2 regions of the Cellulomonas sp. GbtcB1 genome follow, and region 2 is predicted to be linked to the other one. Evidence: predicted binding sites of a transcription regulator. Region 2 holds the regulator's gene; the other holds the start of a gene.
The links. The regulator LexA, encoded in region 2, represses DNA repair genes until DNA is damaged. The targets are predictions, from matches to a motif close to TCGAACANNTGTTCGA.
Positions count from the first base shown of each region.

Region 1: KVT14_RS12290 (HNH endonuclease signature motif containing protein) is a predicted target of LexA. The motif match lies at 2,736-2,751, and genes of this name have one in related genera.

Region 1 covers NZ_JAGXJG010000031.1:25,887-34,479, forward strand. The annotation lists gene KVT14_RS12280 (VOC family protein) at 1-93, opposite strand, end outside; gene KVT14_RS12285 (MarR family winged helix-turn-helix transcriptional regulator) at 140-589, shown strand; gene KVT14_RS12290 (HNH endonuclease signature motif containing protein) at 618-2,468, opposite strand; RNA gene ssrA (transfer-messenger RNA) at 2,718-3,084, opposite strand; gene KVT14_RS12300 (DUF6328 family protein) at 3,302-3,829, shown strand; gene KVT14_RS12305 (TetR/AcrR family transcriptional regulator) at 3,843-4,655, opposite strand; gene KVT14_RS12310 (ABC transporter ATP-binding protein) at 4,853-5,830, shown strand; gene KVT14_RS12315 (ABC transporter permease) at 5,827-6,561, shown strand; gene KVT14_RS12320 (histidine phosphatase family protein) at 6,623-7,375, shown strand; gene KVT14_RS12325 (ATP-dependent DNA ligase) at 7,448-8,527, shown strand.
Region 2 covers NZ_JAGXJG010000008.1:68,307-76,899, reverse strand. The annotation lists gene KVT14_RS04895 (AMP-binding protein) at 69-1,763, shown strand; gene KVT14_RS04890 (S9 family peptidase) at 1,848-3,872, opposite strand; gene nrdR (transcriptional regulator NrdR) at 4,029-4,538, opposite strand; gene KVT14_RS04880 (LysM peptidoglycan-binding domain-containing protein) at 5,030-5,425, opposite strand; gene lexA (transcriptional repressor LexA) at 5,681-6,424, shown strand; gene KVT14_RS04870 (aminotransferase class V-fold PLP-dependent enzyme) at 6,458-7,504, opposite strand; gene KVT14_RS04865 (LysR family transcriptional regulator) at 7,587-8,540, shown strand; gene KVT14_RS04860 (L-lactate dehydrogenase) at 8,537-8,593, opposite strand, start outside.

The DNA of each region.
Region 1 (8,593 bases), on a different contig from region 2:
GAGGCGCTCGTAGAAGTCGGCGGAGGCGGCCAGGTCGCGGACCTGGAAGGAGACGAAGTCGGGGCCGGTCGTGCCGGTGGGGGTGGAGTTCATGTCAACATCCTGACACTCCCGCCGGGGCCTGTGTCAAGATGCTGACATGAACGACGCCGCCGACGCCGCTCTCGCCAAGGAGCTCGGCATCCTGCTGAAGGCCACGCAGGCCGCGCTGCACCACCGCATGGACGAGGCGCTGCGGCCGCTCGGGCTCACGGTGTCCCAGTACGCCTGCCTGACCACCCTGCGCGCGGAGCCGGGCATCACCGGGTCCGAGCTCGCGCGGCGCACGTTCGTCTCCCGGCAGTCGATGAACGTGCTCGTCCAGGGCATGGAGCGCCAGGGGCTGGTCGAGCGCGCCGCGGAACCGGGGCCCCGGCGGGAGCGGGCGGTGGCCCCGACGCGCGCCGGCACCGCGGCGCTGGCGGAGGCGGAGGTGCGGGTGGCCGGGGTGATGGAGCGGATGCTCGGCGGGCTCGACGCCGCAGCGCGGTCGGCGCTGCGGGACGCGCTCGGGGCGAGCAGGGACGCGTTGCTCGCCGGCGACGACTGATCGCGCGCCTCAGAACCGAGGTGGTTCGTCAGAACGGCGGTGGGGCGTCGTAGGGGTCGGCGGTGGCGTCGTGGGTCTGCCCGGTGCCCGGCCGAGTCAGGTACCGGTGACCGGTGGGGGTGACCCACTCGAATAGCCCGGGTTCGATCTGCCGTAGTCGGAATCCGCCGTCGGTCTTGAGGCGGTGGTGCCGGTGGCAGACCGGTCCGAGGTTGTCGGCGTCGGTGCCGCCCAGGGGCGCGTCGGGGTCACCGCCGGGTCGGGGGTGGAACTCCTGGGTGTGGTCGAGCTCGCAGGCGCAGGCGGGGACCCTGCAGCCGGGTGCCGCGCAGGTCTTGTCCCGGATCCGGATGAGGTCGGCCAGGGCGGCGGGTGGTCGGTAGCGTTCCCGGCCGACGTCCAGGACCCGGTCGGTGAGCGGGTCGGTGACGACTCGCTGCCAGACCCCGCCGATCGCCAGGGCCCGCGCCTGGACGGCGTCGATGGGACCGTGGCCGTCGAGGTGCGCGGGCTGGTCGTCCAGGCCGAGCAGGGTCGAGGCGGGGATGGTGATCCGGACCTCGGTTCCGGGGCGGCCTGAGCAGCGGGTGCAGCCGCGGCGCGCGGGCGCGGGCGCGGTGGCTCCGGTCGGTGCGCTGGACGTAGTGGCGACGGTCCTCGTCCTGGTCGCGGTCGGGGACTCGGTGTCGCTGTCGGTGTCGGTGTCGGTGTTGTTGTGGGTGTCGGTCGCAGGCTCGGTCCCGGTCGGTGCATGAGGTGCTTCCGCCGGGGGAACCGGGTGGTCCTGGCCGGGCGCTGGGTCCGTCGCGGTGTCCCTGAGCGGGGTGAGGGTGGCGATCGGGATCGGCTCGACCGGGCGCGTGAGCACCACACCGTCCCGGTCGGTGAAGGTCGCCCCGTTCCACGACCGGTTCGGCTCCGGCGGCACCGGCAGGCCCGGGGACAGGTGGATCTCGAACGCCGGACCATCCGACGCGGGGACGTCGCCCACCACCAGGTCCCGCAGCCCGTCGGCGCGCAGCTGGTCCAGGGTCCGGTCGTCGCGGAGGGCCTTGGCGGTCGTCGCGGCGTGGGTCAGGACCCCGTCGACCCGCAGCGCGTCCGCCGCGTCCAGGACCAGCCACATGGAGGCCATGCCGTCCGGCTGCGGGCGGGGGTGGGAGACCTTCCTCGTGCAGCGGGCGCGTTCGCGGCGACTCGCGGCGCCCTCGGGGTCGACCAGCCGGATCTCCCGCTCGACGCGCTGGCGCAGTTCGGCGACGGAGCACTGGTCGGCCTCGGGCAGGACCGCGTCCTCGACGGCGTGGGCGACCTGGAACGGCAGGTCCGCCAACCCGGTAGTCAGGACCTGGGCCTTGGCGGGGTCGAGGTGCCCGACCTCGAGGGCCTCGCGGGTCGCGCCGAGCATCCCGTCGAGCACCAGCGCGCGGTGCACGGTCTTGGTCGCCGTGACCCGGGGCCAGCCCAGGCGCATCGCGAGCTCGTCGCCGGCCACGCACGCCTGCGTCGGCGGGGCACCCGCCAGCGGCGACCACTCCGGGCTCATCTCGTCCCGGGAGGCGAGCTCGGCGATCATGCCCAGGGTCCGGGCGTGCTGGTAGGACTCGATCCGGGTCTGCGCGGCGATCACCTCGACCACGATCGCCGAGGGCAGCACGCGCGGGTCCAGCCTTCGCAGCCAGGCGTCCAGCTCGGGTCCGGGCTCGCAGGAACGGATCGCCTCGATCTGCCGCTGCTCGCCCGTGCGCGGCGCCCCACCGGCCGCGACGACGGGGTCCGGGCCGAAGTCCGTCAGGCACGTCCCGTCGGGCCCGTAGACCGGCAGCACGACGGCGGCGGCCGGGTCGCCGTCGGGGTGTTCCTGCAGGTCAGATGCCATGGAACGACATTACCGACGCCCACCGACACGACCCCGGCGACCGGCCCCTGGCCTGGGGACGGAGCACGTCCACGGCACCTGTGGACGACTCGGCGCCCCGCAGCGGCGGGTCCCGCGCGCGGGGTCCCGCACAGCGGGTCTTGCGGGCGGGCCTCGCGGCCCCGGCAGCCCGAACGGCCGCCGGCACAGCCCGCGACCGATGACGCACGAGAGGCCCGCCCCCCGGCGGGGACGGGCCTCTCGGCACTCGAGTGGAGGTGGCGGGAATCGAACCCGCGTCCGATGACGTGGAACCAGGACTTCTCCGGGCGCAGTCTGCTGCGCTTTTCTCGGCCCCCACCATCACGCAGACAAGTGGTGGACAGGCTCAGTCACGTGAAAGTCCCCGCAGCCCCCGTGACGAAGGCTACGAGCAGTGGCTCCCTAGATGACGCCAGGAACTGAGTCGGAAGCTAGCTCAGGCTGACGGACTTCGAGGCTCGCTCAGGCGGCGAGGGCGAAGTCGGTGCGCTTGTTATCGGCACCTATGGGTTTACACGGATCGTTAGCGAGATAACCGTGTGTCCTCGGCCCGCTTCTCCTGGCTCGACGATCACCGTCGAAACCGATCACCCCCATGTGGAGTTGTCAATCGCCGCGCCCCTCGCCCGGTCGCCCTCACGGGCTCCCGGCCGCCGGCCGCAGCAGGTCCAGCATACGGGTGCAACGCCGCAGCCCGCACCGTGATTCCCGTGGGACTGCCCGCTCGACCTGCGTCCTGCGATCGACCGGGGCACCATCGGCGCAGACGCCGCCGAGGACCCGGGCGGCGCGCACCGCGCGAAGGACCGACCATGCCGCAGCACGACTCCGAGAGCACCCGCCCCGAGGACCTCGACGCCGATCCCCGCGACGGCCGCAGCGAGACCGCCACGGAGCGGATGGACCGGAACTGGAACGAGCTGCTCCAGGAGCTGCGTGTCGCCCAGACGGGCGTGCAGATCCTGACCGGGTTCCTGCTGACGGTCCCGTTCCAGCAGCGGTTCCTCGACCTGGACGACTACCAGAAGACCGTCTACCTGGTGCTGGTCGTGCTGGCCCTGACCGCGACCGCGTTCATCGTGGCGCCGGTCTCGCTGCACCGGATCCTGTTCCGGCGGCACCTGAAGCGCGAGCTCGTGGACTCGGCGGACCGGATGGCGCAGACGGGGCTCGCGGCGCTGGCGCTGGTCCTCGGCGGCTCGGCGCTGCTGCTGTTCGACGTGGTGGTCGGGCGCACGGCCGGGATCGTCGCCGGCGCCGTCACGCTGGCCGGGCTCGCCGTCGTGTGGGTCGCGCTCCCCTGGCGGCTGTCCCACCGCGCGCGCCGCGAGACCGCCTGACGCGCGCCGGCCGTCAGCCCCGCAGCAGCCGCGCGATCACCCGCGACCCCGCCTCCGGCGAGGCGTGCGGCGAGCCGGTCACCGCACCGAGCAGCAGGGCGATGTTCGAGACGCTGACCACCGCGAGCGCGGTGTCCCAGTCGGCCTCGGCCGGCTCGGGGTCGGCGGGGTGCCGCGCGCGCCCGACCTGGTCGGCGAGCTCCGCGAACCCCTCCTCGTAGAACGCGCCGATCTCGGCCCGCGCCTCGGGGTGCCGGACGGCGAAGGACAGGATCTCGAGCGCGAGCAGCAGCTGGGTCTCGTCGACCATGCCGAGCAGTGCCGCGGACACCTTCTCCTCCAGGCCCTCCTCCCCCATCCCGGGCAGGCCGGGCTGGGCCGGGGCGGCGGCGATCTGCCGGCGGGCGACCTCGAGGAACAGCTCGTGCTTCGAGCCGAAGTGCGCGTACACGGCGCCCTTGGTGTACCCGGCGTCGGCGGCGATGTCCCCGAGCGACGCGCCCTCGTACCCCTGCCGGGCGAAGGCGCGCGCCGCGGCGTCCAGCAGCTCGGAGCGCGTGCGGCCCGCGCGCTCGGCGCGCCGCTCCTCGGCACGACCGCCCCCGCCACGTCGCCCGACGCTCTCGGAGGCGTCGGCCAGCCCGCGCGACGCCTCGCGCAGGCTCGCCGCCACCGCGTCGGAGACCTCGGGGACGACGGACTGCACCTGCTTGCCGATGAGCCGGGTCAGCGCGGCGGTGGCGTCGGCGAGGGCGCGGGTCGCGGCCCCGATCGAGTCGTCCGCCGCGTTCCCGTCGGGGGTCTGGTCGTCGTGCGTGCGCGCCATGCCGTCATCCTAACCGCGTCGCGTACCGACCGGTATCCAGCATCGGTCCCGTCGACGTGCCGCGGCTATGACGTGCTGCGACATCCCTCGCCACAGACGAGATACCCACTGGTATCTCATGCCCACATCCTGCTACGTTCCATCACGTACCGGTCGGTATGCGAACCGACCGAGGCGACGAGCGAGGGAGTGCGGAGATGGACGCAGCGGGTGTGCTGACCGTCCGCGGGCTGCGGAAGCGGTACCGCGGGCGCGGCGGCGTGCAGGCGAACGACGGGATCGACCTGGACGTGGCGGCGGGGCAGGTCGTCGGCCTGCTCGGCCACAACGGGGCCGGCAAGACGACCCTGGTGAACCAGGTCGTCGGGCTCGTCCGCCCCGACGAGGGCACGATCCGCCTGGACGGCGTCGACGCGGTGGCGCAGCCCGCCGAGGCGCGCCGACGCACCTGCATCCAGGCGCAGGCCAACGTCCCGATCACGGGCCTCACGCCGCGCCGGGCGATCGAGCTGGTGGGGCGCATCCGCGGCGCCGACCGCGCGGCGGTGCGCACGCGGACCGACGAGCTGCTCGACGCCCTCGACCTGCGCCCCTGGGCCGACACCCCCGCGGAGAAGGTCTCGGGCGGCATCGCCCGGCTCACCGCGTTCGCGATGACCGTCGTCACGCCGGGCCGGCTCGTCGTCCTGGACGAGCCCACCAACGACGTCGACCCCGTGCGCCGCCGGCTGCTCTGGGGCCGGATCCGCGCGCTCGCCGACGAGGGCCGCGCGGTGCTGCTCGTGACCCACAACGTCCGGGAGGCCGAGCGCGTCGTCGACCGGCTCGTCGTGCTGGACCGAGGCCGGGTGCTGGCGGACGACACCCCTGCGGGCCTCACGGCGCACCTGCAGGGCACGCTCACCGTGGAGGCCGACCTCTCCCCCGGCGCCGTCGACGCCGGCTGGCGGTGGCACCCCGCGGTGCGGGAGGTGGCCGGCGCGCGCGGCCGGGAGGTCGGCACGGTCCGCGCCGCCGACGCCGCGGAGGTCGTGCGCTGGGCGCAGGACGAGGTCGCGGCGCACCGCCTCGAGCGGTACGCGCTGACGCCGGCGTCGCTCGAGGACGTGTACGTCGACCTCGTCGGCCACGAGCAGCACGCGGGCCGCGCCGCGGGTGCGGGGGTGGCGGCGTGACCACCGTCCAGCAGACCCTCCTGCTCACCCAGTGGCAGTTCCGCCGGCAGGCGACGATGCTGCCGCTGCTCGTCGTGGTCCAGGTGTTCCTGGCGGTCGCGACGATCCTGGGCTTCGGGCTCGTGATCGGCGACCCGCCCCCGGACCAGGCCCTCTACCTGGCGACCGGCGCCCCGACGATCACGCTCGTGATGGTCGGACTGGTGATGACGCCGCAGATGCTGTCCCAGTCCCGGACGGAGGGCAGCCTCGACTGGATGCGCACGCTGCCGGTGCCGCGCGGCTCGTTCCTGGTGAGCGACCTGCTGGTCTGGACGCTGATCGCGCTGCCCGGCATGGTGCTCGGCATCGTCACCGGCGTGCTCCGGTTCGACGTCCACCTGTCGCCCGCGCCCTGGCTGGTCCCCGCGACGCTGCTCGTGTCGCTCACGGCGGCCGCGGTGGGCTACGGGGTGGCGTCGCTGCTCAAGCCCACCCTGGCGATGCTGATGACCCAGGTGCTGGTGTTCGTGATCCTGCTGTTCACCCCGGTCAGCTACCCGGCCGACCGGATGCCCGCGTGGCTGCAGACGGCGCACGAGTGGTTCCCCTTCGAGCCGATGGCCCAGCTCGTCCGGTCCGGGCTCGCGAGCGACACGTTCACGATGCCCGGTCGCTCGCTCGTCGTGCTGCTGGCCTGGTGCGCGGCGTCGGTGGCGGGCGCGACCTGGGCGCTGCGCCGCCGGGCGTAGGCGCCCGCACGGCCCCGGCGACCCGACCACGGGCGCCGGGGCCGTGCCTAGGATCGCGGGCATGCCCTTCCTCGCGACGTCCGCCGACGCGGCGGAGCACGGCCCGACGACCAGCCTCGACGACGGGGCGGCCCCCGACGGCACCACGACGCTCTACCTGGTGCGGCACGGCCGCACGGAGTTCAACACCGCCCGGCTGCTGCAGGGCTGGTCGGACTCCCCGCTGACGGCGGACGGCCTGGCGGGCGTCCGCGCCACCGCGCGGGTGCTCGCGGACCGGACCTTCGCCGCGGCGTACGCGAGCCCGGCGGGCCGCACCGTCGCGACGGCGCGCGAGCTGCTCACCGCGCACCCCGGCGTCGGGCTCACCACCGACCCCGGCCTCCGGGAGATGCACTTCGGCGACCTCGAGGCCCGCCCGGAGGCCGAGCTGCTGGCGCTCGGCGACCCGGTCGAGCTGTTCGGCGGCATCCTCACCGGCACCTACCCGGGCCTGCCCGGCGCGGAGCGCACCACCGCGTACCTCGAGCGGGTCGCCGACGCGTTCGGGCGCATCGAGCGGGAGCACGCGGGCGGCGGCGACGTCCTGGTGGTCAGCCACGGCGTGACGCTGCTGGCCTACCTGGCGATGGCCGGCACCGTGCCGATGGACCCGCTGGCGAACGCGAGCGTGTCGACGGTCCGGATCGGGCCGGACGGCGAGCGGGAGGTGCGGACGTTCGGGTACGACCCGGCTGCTCAGGGCGCACCGGGGCTGCCGGTGCCCGGGACCGAGCAGCCGGTGCGCTCCCCGGAGCGCCCGGACGGCGCCTGACCACCACCGTCCCGCCGCCCCGCCGACGCCCACCCCTGGCCGCGCCCGCCCCCGCCGAGCAGGATGGGCGCCATGGACCTGCCCGTGATGCCGCCCGTGTCCCCGATGCTGGCCAAGGCCGTGCCGGAGATCCCCGACCTCGGCCACACCGAGCCCAAGTGGGACGGGTTCCGCACGATCGTCTTCCGGGACGGCGACGAGGTCGTGCTCGGCAGCCGCAACGAGAAGCCCATGACCCGGTACTTCCCGGAGCTGGTCGACTCGATCAGGGCGTCCACCCCGGAGCGGTGCGTGCTGGACGGCGAGATCGTGATCGTGTCCGGCGACCGGCTCGACTTCGACGCGCTCCAGCAGCGGATCCACCCCGCGGAGAGCCGGGTCCGGCTGCTGGCCGGGCAGACGCCGGCGTCGTTCGTGGCGTTCGACGTGCTCGCGCTCGGCGACGACGACCTGATGCGCACCCCGTTCGGCGACCGGCGCGCCCGCCTCGTCGACGCGCTCGGCGCCACGATCACCGGCGACGACCCCCGCGTGCACGTCACCCCGGCGACGGGCGACCTCGCGGTGGCGCAGCAGTGGTTCACCCAGTTCGAGGGCGCTGGGCTGGACGGTGTCGTCGCCAAGCCGCTCGACGGCACCTACCAGCCCGACAAGCGGACGATGTTCAAGGTCAAGCACGCCCGCACCGCCGACTGCGTGGTCGCCGGGTTCCGCTGGCACAAGTCCGGCGACGTCCTCGGCTCGCTGCTGCTCGGGCTGTGGACAGACGACGGCCGGCTGCAGCACGTCGGCGTCGCGGCATCGTTCCCGATGGCCCGGCGCAAGGCGCTGGTCGAGGAGCTGGCGCCGCTGCGGGCGGACGACCTGTCCGAGCACCCGTGGGGCGACTGGGCGGACCAGTCGGCGCACGAGGGCCGGCGGATGCCCGGCGCGGTCAGCCGGTGGAACGCGACCAAGGACCTGTCGTTCGTGCCGCTGCGCCCGGAGCTCGTCGTCGAGGTCGGCTACGACCACATGGAGGGCGACCGGTTCCGGCACACCGCGCAGTTCAAGCGCTGGCGCCCGGACCGCGACCCCGCGACCTGCACCTACGCGCAGCTGGAGGAGCCGGTGAACTTCCGGCTGTCGGAGATCCTCGCGCCGCCCGCGTGACCGGCGGACGGCCCCGGCACCCTCCGCGCGCGCTCCGCGCGGCCCGCTCGTAGGGTCGGTCGGGTC
Region 2 (8,593 bases):
GGGAACTCGCCGCCGTTGCCTCGGGCTACGCTCACGTAACCTACGCATCCGTAGGTTACGGTGACCTCGTGACAGACTTCACGCGACCGTGGCACACCTCCTACGCGCCGGGCGTCCCGGCCGTCGTCGACGTGCCCGACGAGCCGCTGACCGCCGCCCTGGACCGCGCCGCCGCGGCCTGGCCCGACCGCGTCGCGGTGGACTTCATGGGCGGGACGACGACGTACGCCGAGCTGGCGGGTGCCGTGGCGCGAGGCGCCGCCGTGCTCCGCGGTCTCGGCGTGCGCGCCGGTGACCGGGTCGCGATCGTGCTGCCCAACTGCGCCTCGCACGTCGTCGCCTTCTACGCCGCGCTGCGGCTCGGCGCGGTCGTGGTCGAGACCAACCCGACGTACACGTCCGACGAGCTGGCGCACCAGCTCGCCGACTCCGGCGCCACCGTCGCGCTCGTCTGGGAGAAGGCCGTCGCACCCGTGCTCGCGGGGCAGGACCGCACGTCGGTCCGGACCGTCGTCGCCGTCGACGTGTCGGCCGACCTGCCCGCCGCCAAGCGCCTCGCGCTGCGGCTCCCCCTGCCGGCCGCCCGCCGGACCCGGACCGCCCTGCGCGCCGCCCTCCCGGCCGGCACCCCGGTGTGGCACCGGCTGGTCGCGGAGGCCACCGCGCTCCCCGCCGGGACCCCCGGGCCGACGGCCGACGACGTGGCGCTGCTGCAGTACACCGGCGGCACCACCGGCACGCCCAAGGCCGCCGTGCTCACGCACCGGAACCTGGTCGCGAACGCGGTGCAGGGCCAGGCCTGGACCCAGGCCGAGCCGGGCACCGAGACGATCTACGGCGTGCTGCCGTTCTTCCACGCGTTCGGCCTGACGCTCTGCCTCACCTACGCCACCCGCGTCGGCGCGACCCTGGTGGCCTTCCCGAAGTTCGACCCGGCGACCGTGCTCGCCGCGCAGCGGCGCCGCCCCGGCACCTTCCTGCCGGCCGTGCCGCCGATGCTCGACCGCCTCGCCGCGGCCGCCGAGGCGAAGAAGGCCGACCTGTCGTCCTTCCGGTACGCGATCTCCGGCGCGATGTCGCTGTCGGCCGAGACCGCCGCCCGGTGGGAGCGGCTGACCGGCGGCCTCGTCATCGAGGGCTACGGCATGACCGAGACCTCCCCCGTCGCGCTCGGCAGCCCGCTGTCCCCCGCCCGCCGGCCCGGCGCGCTGGGCCTGCCGTTCCCGAGCACCGACGTCCGCGTGGTCGACCAGGAGGACCCGACCCGCGACGTCGCCCCGGGTGAGCAGGGCGAGCTGCTGATCCGCGGCCCGCAGGTGTTCTCCGGCTACTGGAACCGGCCCGAGGAGACCGCCGGCCAGCTGCTGCCCGGCGGCTGGCTGCGCACCGGCGACGTCGTCCGGCTCGACGACGACGGCTTCGTCGTCCTGGTCGACCGGATCAAGGAGATGATCGTCACCGGCGGCTTCAAGGTGTATCCGTCGCAGGTCGAGGACAAGCTCCGCGGCATGCCGGGGGTCCGGGACGTGGCCGTCGTAGGCCTCCCCGGCGGCGACCTCGGGGAGAAGGTCGTGGCCGCGATCGTCACCGAGCTCGGCGCGCACGTCGACATCGCGGCGGTGCGGGAGTGGTGCGGCGAGCGGCTGGCCCGGTACGCCGTGCCGCGTGAGCTCGTCATCCTCACCGAGCTGCCGCGGTCGCAGATCGGCAAGGTGCTGCGCCGGGTGGTCCGGGACGACCTGCTGGCGTCGTCCGCGGTCTGACGCCCGCCGCGCGCCCGACGAGGCCGCACGACGAGGGGCCCCGCACCGGAGAACCGGTGCGGGGCCCCTCGTCGTCGCGGGCGCTCAGCCCTGCGCGACCGGGAGCGTCCGCTCCCACCAGTCGAGCACGTGCTCGAACCGCACGAGCCGGTGCTGCGGGCGGCCCGACCGGGTCAGCTCGTGGCCCTCGCCCGGGAACAGCAGCAGCTCGGCCGGCACCCCGCGGCGCTTCAGCTCGACGAACCAGCGCTGGCCCTGCTCGACCGGGCACCGCCAGTCCTGCTCCGAGTGGATGACGAGCGTCGGCGTGGTCACGCGGGACACGTGCGCCATCGGCGACTGCGCCGCCACCTTCGCGCGGGACTCCTCGTCGTCGCCGTCGCCCAGGTACTCCAGGCCGAAGAACCAGCCGATGTCGCTCGACCCGACGAAGGACACCGGGTCGAGGAACCCGCGCTCGACGATCGCGCCGACGAACCGGTCGGTGCGGGTGGTGAGCCACGCGGTGAGGTAGCCGCCGTAGGAGCCGCCCATCACGCCGACCCGCTCGCCGTCGAGCGCCGGGTCCTCGAGGGCCGCGTCGAGCAGGGCGAGGACGTCGTCCGTGTCGACCGTGCCGAAGCCGTGCTGGATCGCCTTGCCGTGCGCCGACCCGTAGCCGGCCGCGCCGCGCGGGTTGCCGTAGACGACCGCGTAGCCGGCCTCGGCGAGAGTCTGCACCTCGTCGAACAGGCCGACCGTGTACTGGGCGTACGGGCCGCCGTGGATCATGAGGATCGTCGGGTGCGGGCCGGCGAACCGCTCCGGGTCCGGGGTGACGAGCCAGCCGTGCACCGGGTAGCCGTCGGGCGCGGTCGCGGTGACCTCGCGCGGCTCGCGGACCCGGCCGGTGGCGCGCAGCGGTGCCGACCAGTCGGTGAGGGCCCGGGTCTCCCCCGCGGCCAGGTCGACCGCGTGCAGGTCGCCGGACGTGACCGGGCCGGCCGCGGTGACCACGGCGACCGGTGCGTCGGTCGCCGCGGCGACGCCGTGGGCGACGAGGCCGGTGAGCAGGTCACGGGTCGAGCCGTCGGCGCGGTGCTCGCGCAGGACGACCGTGCCGCGGTGCAGCACGCCCGCGAGCACGCCGTCGGCGGTCACGGCGAACGTCCCGGGGTCGAGGTCGACGGCCTCGGCGTCGGTCAGCCGCTCCGGGGCGCCCGCGGGGGTCGGCGCGGCGTCGCCGGCGGCCAGCGGGAGGCGGAACAGCCCGGTCTGGGTCGCCACGAACTCCCGGCCCGACGTGCCCATGTCCTGGGCGAGCAGCCACAGGGCCGCACCGTCCGCCGACGGCAGCACGGCGGCGACGGCGAGCGTGCTGCCGGCGTCCGCGTCGGTGAGCGGGACGAGCGCGCCGTCGGCGTCCGGCGCGGTGTCCACGACGACCGCGTCCGAGCGCAGGTCCTGGTCCTTGCCGGTGTGCCGGGCCGCGACGGCGGCGACGTACCGGCCGCCGGGGAACCACGCGATCTGCTCGACGTCGGTGTCGCCGGACGTGATCTGACGGGCGGCGGGCTCGTCGTCCGCACCCGGCTGCGCGGCCCGTGCGTCGGGGTCGGCGGGCACGTCGACCACGAACAGCTGGCGGCGCTTGTCGCGCGTGAAGCCGACGCCATCGTTGCGGTACGGCAGCTCGGTGATGTGCCGGGGACGCTCCGCGCCGGAGTCGCCGTCGCCGTACCGGCCCTCCTCGGGCACGCGCGCGACGAAGGCGAGGGCCGAGCCGTCGGGCGAGAAGCGGGCGGACTGCACGCCCAGCGGGGCGTCGGTGAGCCGGACCGGCTCGCCGCCGGCGGCCTCGACCAGGAACAGCTGCGGGCGGCCCTTCGGCTCGGCGCGCAGGAACGCGACCCAGCGACCGTCCGGGGACACCTGGGGGTCGGTGTCGCGGTGGCCACGGGTCAGGCGCTGCGGCGGGGTCGCGCCGTCGGTGGCCACCCGCCAGAGCTGGCCGGTGTACTCGTCGGACTCGAGGTCCGGGGCGGTGCGGGCGACGACGGCGAAGGAGCCGTCAGGGGCGACCGCGGGGGTTCCGGGAGCGTGCAGGAGCGCGAGGTCAGCTGGGATCACGCAGCCGACGTTAATACGCTCGGGGCCCCCGCGGGGCCGGAGCCGCCGCCGCGGGGCCCGCGCGAGCCGGTGCGAGCCGGTGCGGGACGGGCCCGGACGGGTCCGTGCCCGGGCTCGGAGCGGACCACGGGCCGGTCCGGGCCGCCGGGCGACGCCTCAGGCGGTCGGGGCGTCCTCGGCCGGGGCGGGCGACGACGCGGCGCGGGCGGCGTCGGCCGCCTCGTTCTCCGCGCGCAGCACGGTGATCGCCGCCTCGAAGTCCTCGAGGCTGTTGAACGCCTGGTAGACGCTGGCGAACCGCAGGTAGGCCACCTCGTCCAGGTCGCGCAGCGGGCCGAGGATCGCGAGACCGATCTCGTACGCGTCGAGCTCGGCGCTCCCGCTCGCGCGCAGGTTCTCCTCGACGCGCTGGGCGAGCACCGCGAGGTCGTCGTCGCTGACCGGGCGGCCCTGGCAGGCCTTCCGGACGCCGTTGACGATCTTCTCCCGGCTGAACGGCTCCGTGGCGCCGGACCGCTTCACCACGGACAGGCTCGCGGTCTCGATCGTGGTGAACCGTCGGTTGCACTGCGGGCACTGGCGCCGGCGCCGGATCGACAGGCCGTCGTCCGACGTGCGGGAGTCGACGACGCGGGAGTCGGCGTGACGGCAGAACGGGCAGTGCATGGACGCCTCCTCCGGGATGTGGTGCACGCGTCGGGCCGGCGACCGCGGCGACGCGCGCCCGCCCGGACGACCGAGACACGGTAGGGCCCCGGGAGCGGGCGGTGCAAGGCGGATCCGCGGAGGGGTGAACGCGCAGTTCAGCGCCCCGGGAAAGCGGTGCCCGGACAGACGACGAGGGTGGCCGCTGCTGCGGCCACCCTCGTGGGGACGCCCCCGTCCCGTCTCGTCCGGACGACTCGCCTCGTCCGGACGGTTGCTGCACGCCTCTGCGCCCGGCCCGAGGGCCAGGACGACGACGCGTCCCTCGCGGCGAGCCCCCCAGCCAGCCGTTCGAGGTGGCACCACAGTAGAGGCGCGCCGGCCAATTACGCAAGCACAGAGTGCCGTAATCCGTTCGAGACCTCCATGCCCGGTTGACCAGCAGCTTCGGAACCCCGTCGCGCTGCGATGAGACCGTCGCTCACCGCCGCCTGGCTGTGTCCGACGGGACGTCAGGAGCCGGCGGGAAGCAGCAGGACCTGACCGGCCTGGAGCGAGGCGTCCGCCAGACCGTTGAGCTCCTGCAGGCCGAGGACGACGTCCCGCACATCCTCCCCCGGCCCCGCCACGCTCGCGGCGATCGCCCACAGCGTCTCGCCCGACTGCACGGCGTGCGTCGTCACCTCGGTGGCGCGCTCCGGGGCCTCGGCCACCGCGCGGCCGCCCACGAGGCCGCCGAGCACGACCGCCAGGCCCAGGAGGGTGACGACGACGCGACCGCGCCGCGTCAGGTGGAGGCGGCCCTCGCCACCTGCGGCGACCGGCCGACGCGCATCCCCGTCGCGTCGGGCGGGCGCCTGCCGGCGCGCCGGACGGGCGATCCCCGGGTGTGCTGCGATCGCGCTCATCCCCACCACTTCCCTCCTGGGCCGCCGGGCGACCCGAGTCGAACACCTGTTCGTTCGAACGCTTGTACGATGGAACCACACCCCACCGACGATGTCGAGACACGATCGAACAGGTGTTTGATCCCGTCCGTCCGTCCCCCTACGCTCGGTGACGTCGGGTACAGCGCACCACGAGGCACTGACACGCCCGCCCGACGGACCGCCGCGGACCCACCTGCAGGCGGCTGACCTGGGCGGACGGGACGGGAGCGGGACATGGCGAGCGACGGGACGGGCACCGCGGCGGGCCTCGGCGAGGTGGCCGTGGCCGAGCTCGGGGACGGCGACGGCCTCACGCCGCGCCAGCGGCTGGTCCTCGAGACGGTGCGCGCGTCGGTCGAGTCGCGCGGCTACCCGCCGAGCATGCGGGAGATCGGCGACGCCGTCGGCCTCACCAGCCCGTCGAGCGTCAAGCACCAGCTCACCGCGCTCGAGCGCAAGGGCTACCTGCGCCGCGACCCGAACCGGCCGCGCGCGATCGAGGTCGTCCAGCCGGACGACTCGCGCGGCGTCGCGCCGCTCCCCGGCGTCGCCGGCATCATGGGGATCGGCGACGCCGACTCCGCCGCGCGCGAGGGCGCGCCCGAGGCGGCGTACGTGCCCGTGGTGGGGCGGATCGCCGCCGGCGGCCCGATCCTCGCCGAGCAGCTCGTCGAGGACGTGTTCCCGCTCCCCCGCCAGCTCGTGGGCACGGGCGAGCTGTTCCTGCTCAAGGTCGTCGGGGACTCGATGGTCGACGCCGCGATCTGCGACGGCGACTGGGTCGTGGTCCGCCGGCAGCCCGTCGCCGAGAACGGCGAGATCGTCGCCGCGATGCTCGACGGCGAGGCGACGGTCAAGACGCTCAAGCGCGCGGACGGCCACGTGTGGCTGCTGCCGCAGAACCCCGCGTACTCGCCGATCGACGGCGACCACGCGCAGGTGCTCGGCCGCGTCGTCTCGGTGCTGCGCTCCCTCTGACGCGGCACCGGCCGGGCGCGACCCGGCCGGCGGTCAGACCTCCCCGTGCAGCGCGGTGAGCGCGCGCTGCACGTCCGCGGCGTCGTTCCAGACGTGGAACGCCAGCCGCACCCGCCCGGCGCGCCCGGCGACCCGGCAGCCCGCCGCCACCAGAGCTCCGCGACGCCGCCCCTCCGGGTCGGGCAGCGTCACGATCGCGCTGCCACCGGGCCCGAGCCCGAGACCCGCGCGGAAGGCGTCGGCGAGCCCGACGGCGTGCGCCTGGACGGCGTCCCGGTCCGCACCCGCGAACACGTCCAGCGACTCGGCGGCGCCGAGCCACGCCTGCCACGCCGGCGACACGTCGAACCGCCGCGCGTCCCCCGCCAGCCGCATCTCGGGCCCGTAGCAGGACGCCCAGGGGTCGTCGCCCGCGTACCAGCCCGCGTGCACGGGGACCAGCGCGTCCTGCGCCTCCGCCCGCACGGTGAGGAAGCCCGTCCCGCGCGGGGCGCACAGCCACTTGTACGCCGCGGTCACGCTCACGTCGTACCGGGACGCGTCGACGCGGCGCCACCCCGCTGCCTGGGTGAGGTCGCACAGCGTCCGGCTGCCCGCCGCCCGCGCCGCCGCGAGCACCGCGTCGTCGTCGAGCACCGCGCCGGTCGCCGACTGCACCAGCGAGTAGGCGACCAGGTCGACACCCGGCACGACGGCCTCGGCCAGCCGGTCCGCGGGCACGTGCTCGACCCGCAGCCGGCCCTGCGCGAGGAAGGGGAACACCACCGAGCTGAAGTCGCCGTCGACGCACAGCACGCGCGCGCCGTCCGGGAGCGACGCCGCGACCACCGCGGCCATCGCCGAGACCTGCGACCCGATCGCCACCCGGTCGGCGGGCACGTCCACCAGCGCCGCGAACCGCTCGCGCGCGGTCACCACCGCCTGCTCGTACCGCGCCACGTCGAGGCCGCCCGACGACCACCGGTCCACGTCCTCGCGCAGCGCGCGGGCGGTGCGACGGGGTGCGACGCCCGCCGTGGCCGCGTCGAGGTGCCCCGGAACCGGGTCGAAGTCGGATCGGAGATCGTCGAGCGTGCGCATGGTTCCAGGCTCACCGATCGGCACGCATGCGAGCAACGACCAGTTCATCATCAACCCATGCGGCGCACTTATGCTTCGGCGCATGGTCTCCCGGAGCCTCGACGCCGCCGCGCTGCGCCTCGTCCGCGCCGTCCAGGACACCGGCAGCGTCACCGCCGCCGCGCGGGAGCTCGGCCTGACGCAGCCGGCGGCGAGCCAGCAGCTGCGTGCCGTCGAGCGGCTGGTGGGCACGCCGGTCGTGGTGCGCGCCGGGCGCGGGGTCCGGCTGACCGAGGCCGGTCAGGTGCTCGCCCGCAACGCGTCGGCCGTCCAGTCCGCGCTGGACGCGACCCTGGAGGAGGTCGCGGCCGTCGCCAGCCTGCGCGCCGGCCGGGTCCGGGTCGCCGCGTTCCCCTCGGCTGCGGCCACGCTGCTCCCGAGCGCGCTCGCCGCGCTGCGCACCGCCCACCCGGGGATCGGGGTCACGCTCGTGGAGGCGGAGCCGCCGGAGGCGCTGGCCGAGCTCGCCGCCGGCCGGGTGGACGTCGCCGTGACGTTCCGCGACGCGCTGCCGGACCCGCGCCCGGCGGACGACGACCGGCTGCGGCGCGTCCCCCTGCTGCGGGACGAGGTGCTCGTCGTGCTGCCCGCGTCCGACGGCCGCGCCGCCGGCGAGCCGGTCGACCTCGCCGGCCTGGCCGACCGGCCGTGGATCGCGGGCTGCCCGCAGTGCCGCGCGCAGCTCGTCGGCACCTGCGCCCGCGCCGGCTTCGCCCCGCGGGTCGACTTCGCGACCGACGACTACCTGGCGGTGCTCGGCCTGGTCCGGGCCGGGCTCGGCGTGGCGACCCTGCCGGGCCTGGCGCTGGCCGCGCTGCCGCACCCGGGCGTCACGGTGCACCCCGCCCGGCCCGGCGCCGCGCGGCTCGTGGAGGCCGTCGGCGAGGCGGGCACCGCGCGGGTGCCCGCCGTGGTCGCCGCGCTGGCGGCGCTGCGCGAGGCCGCGACGGCGGTGCGGCACCCGCACGTGCGGGTGCCGCGTCCGCGCACCGCCTAGAGCCCGAACCGGCGGGCGACCGCGCGCAGCTGCTCGCCCGAGCGGCGGAGCCC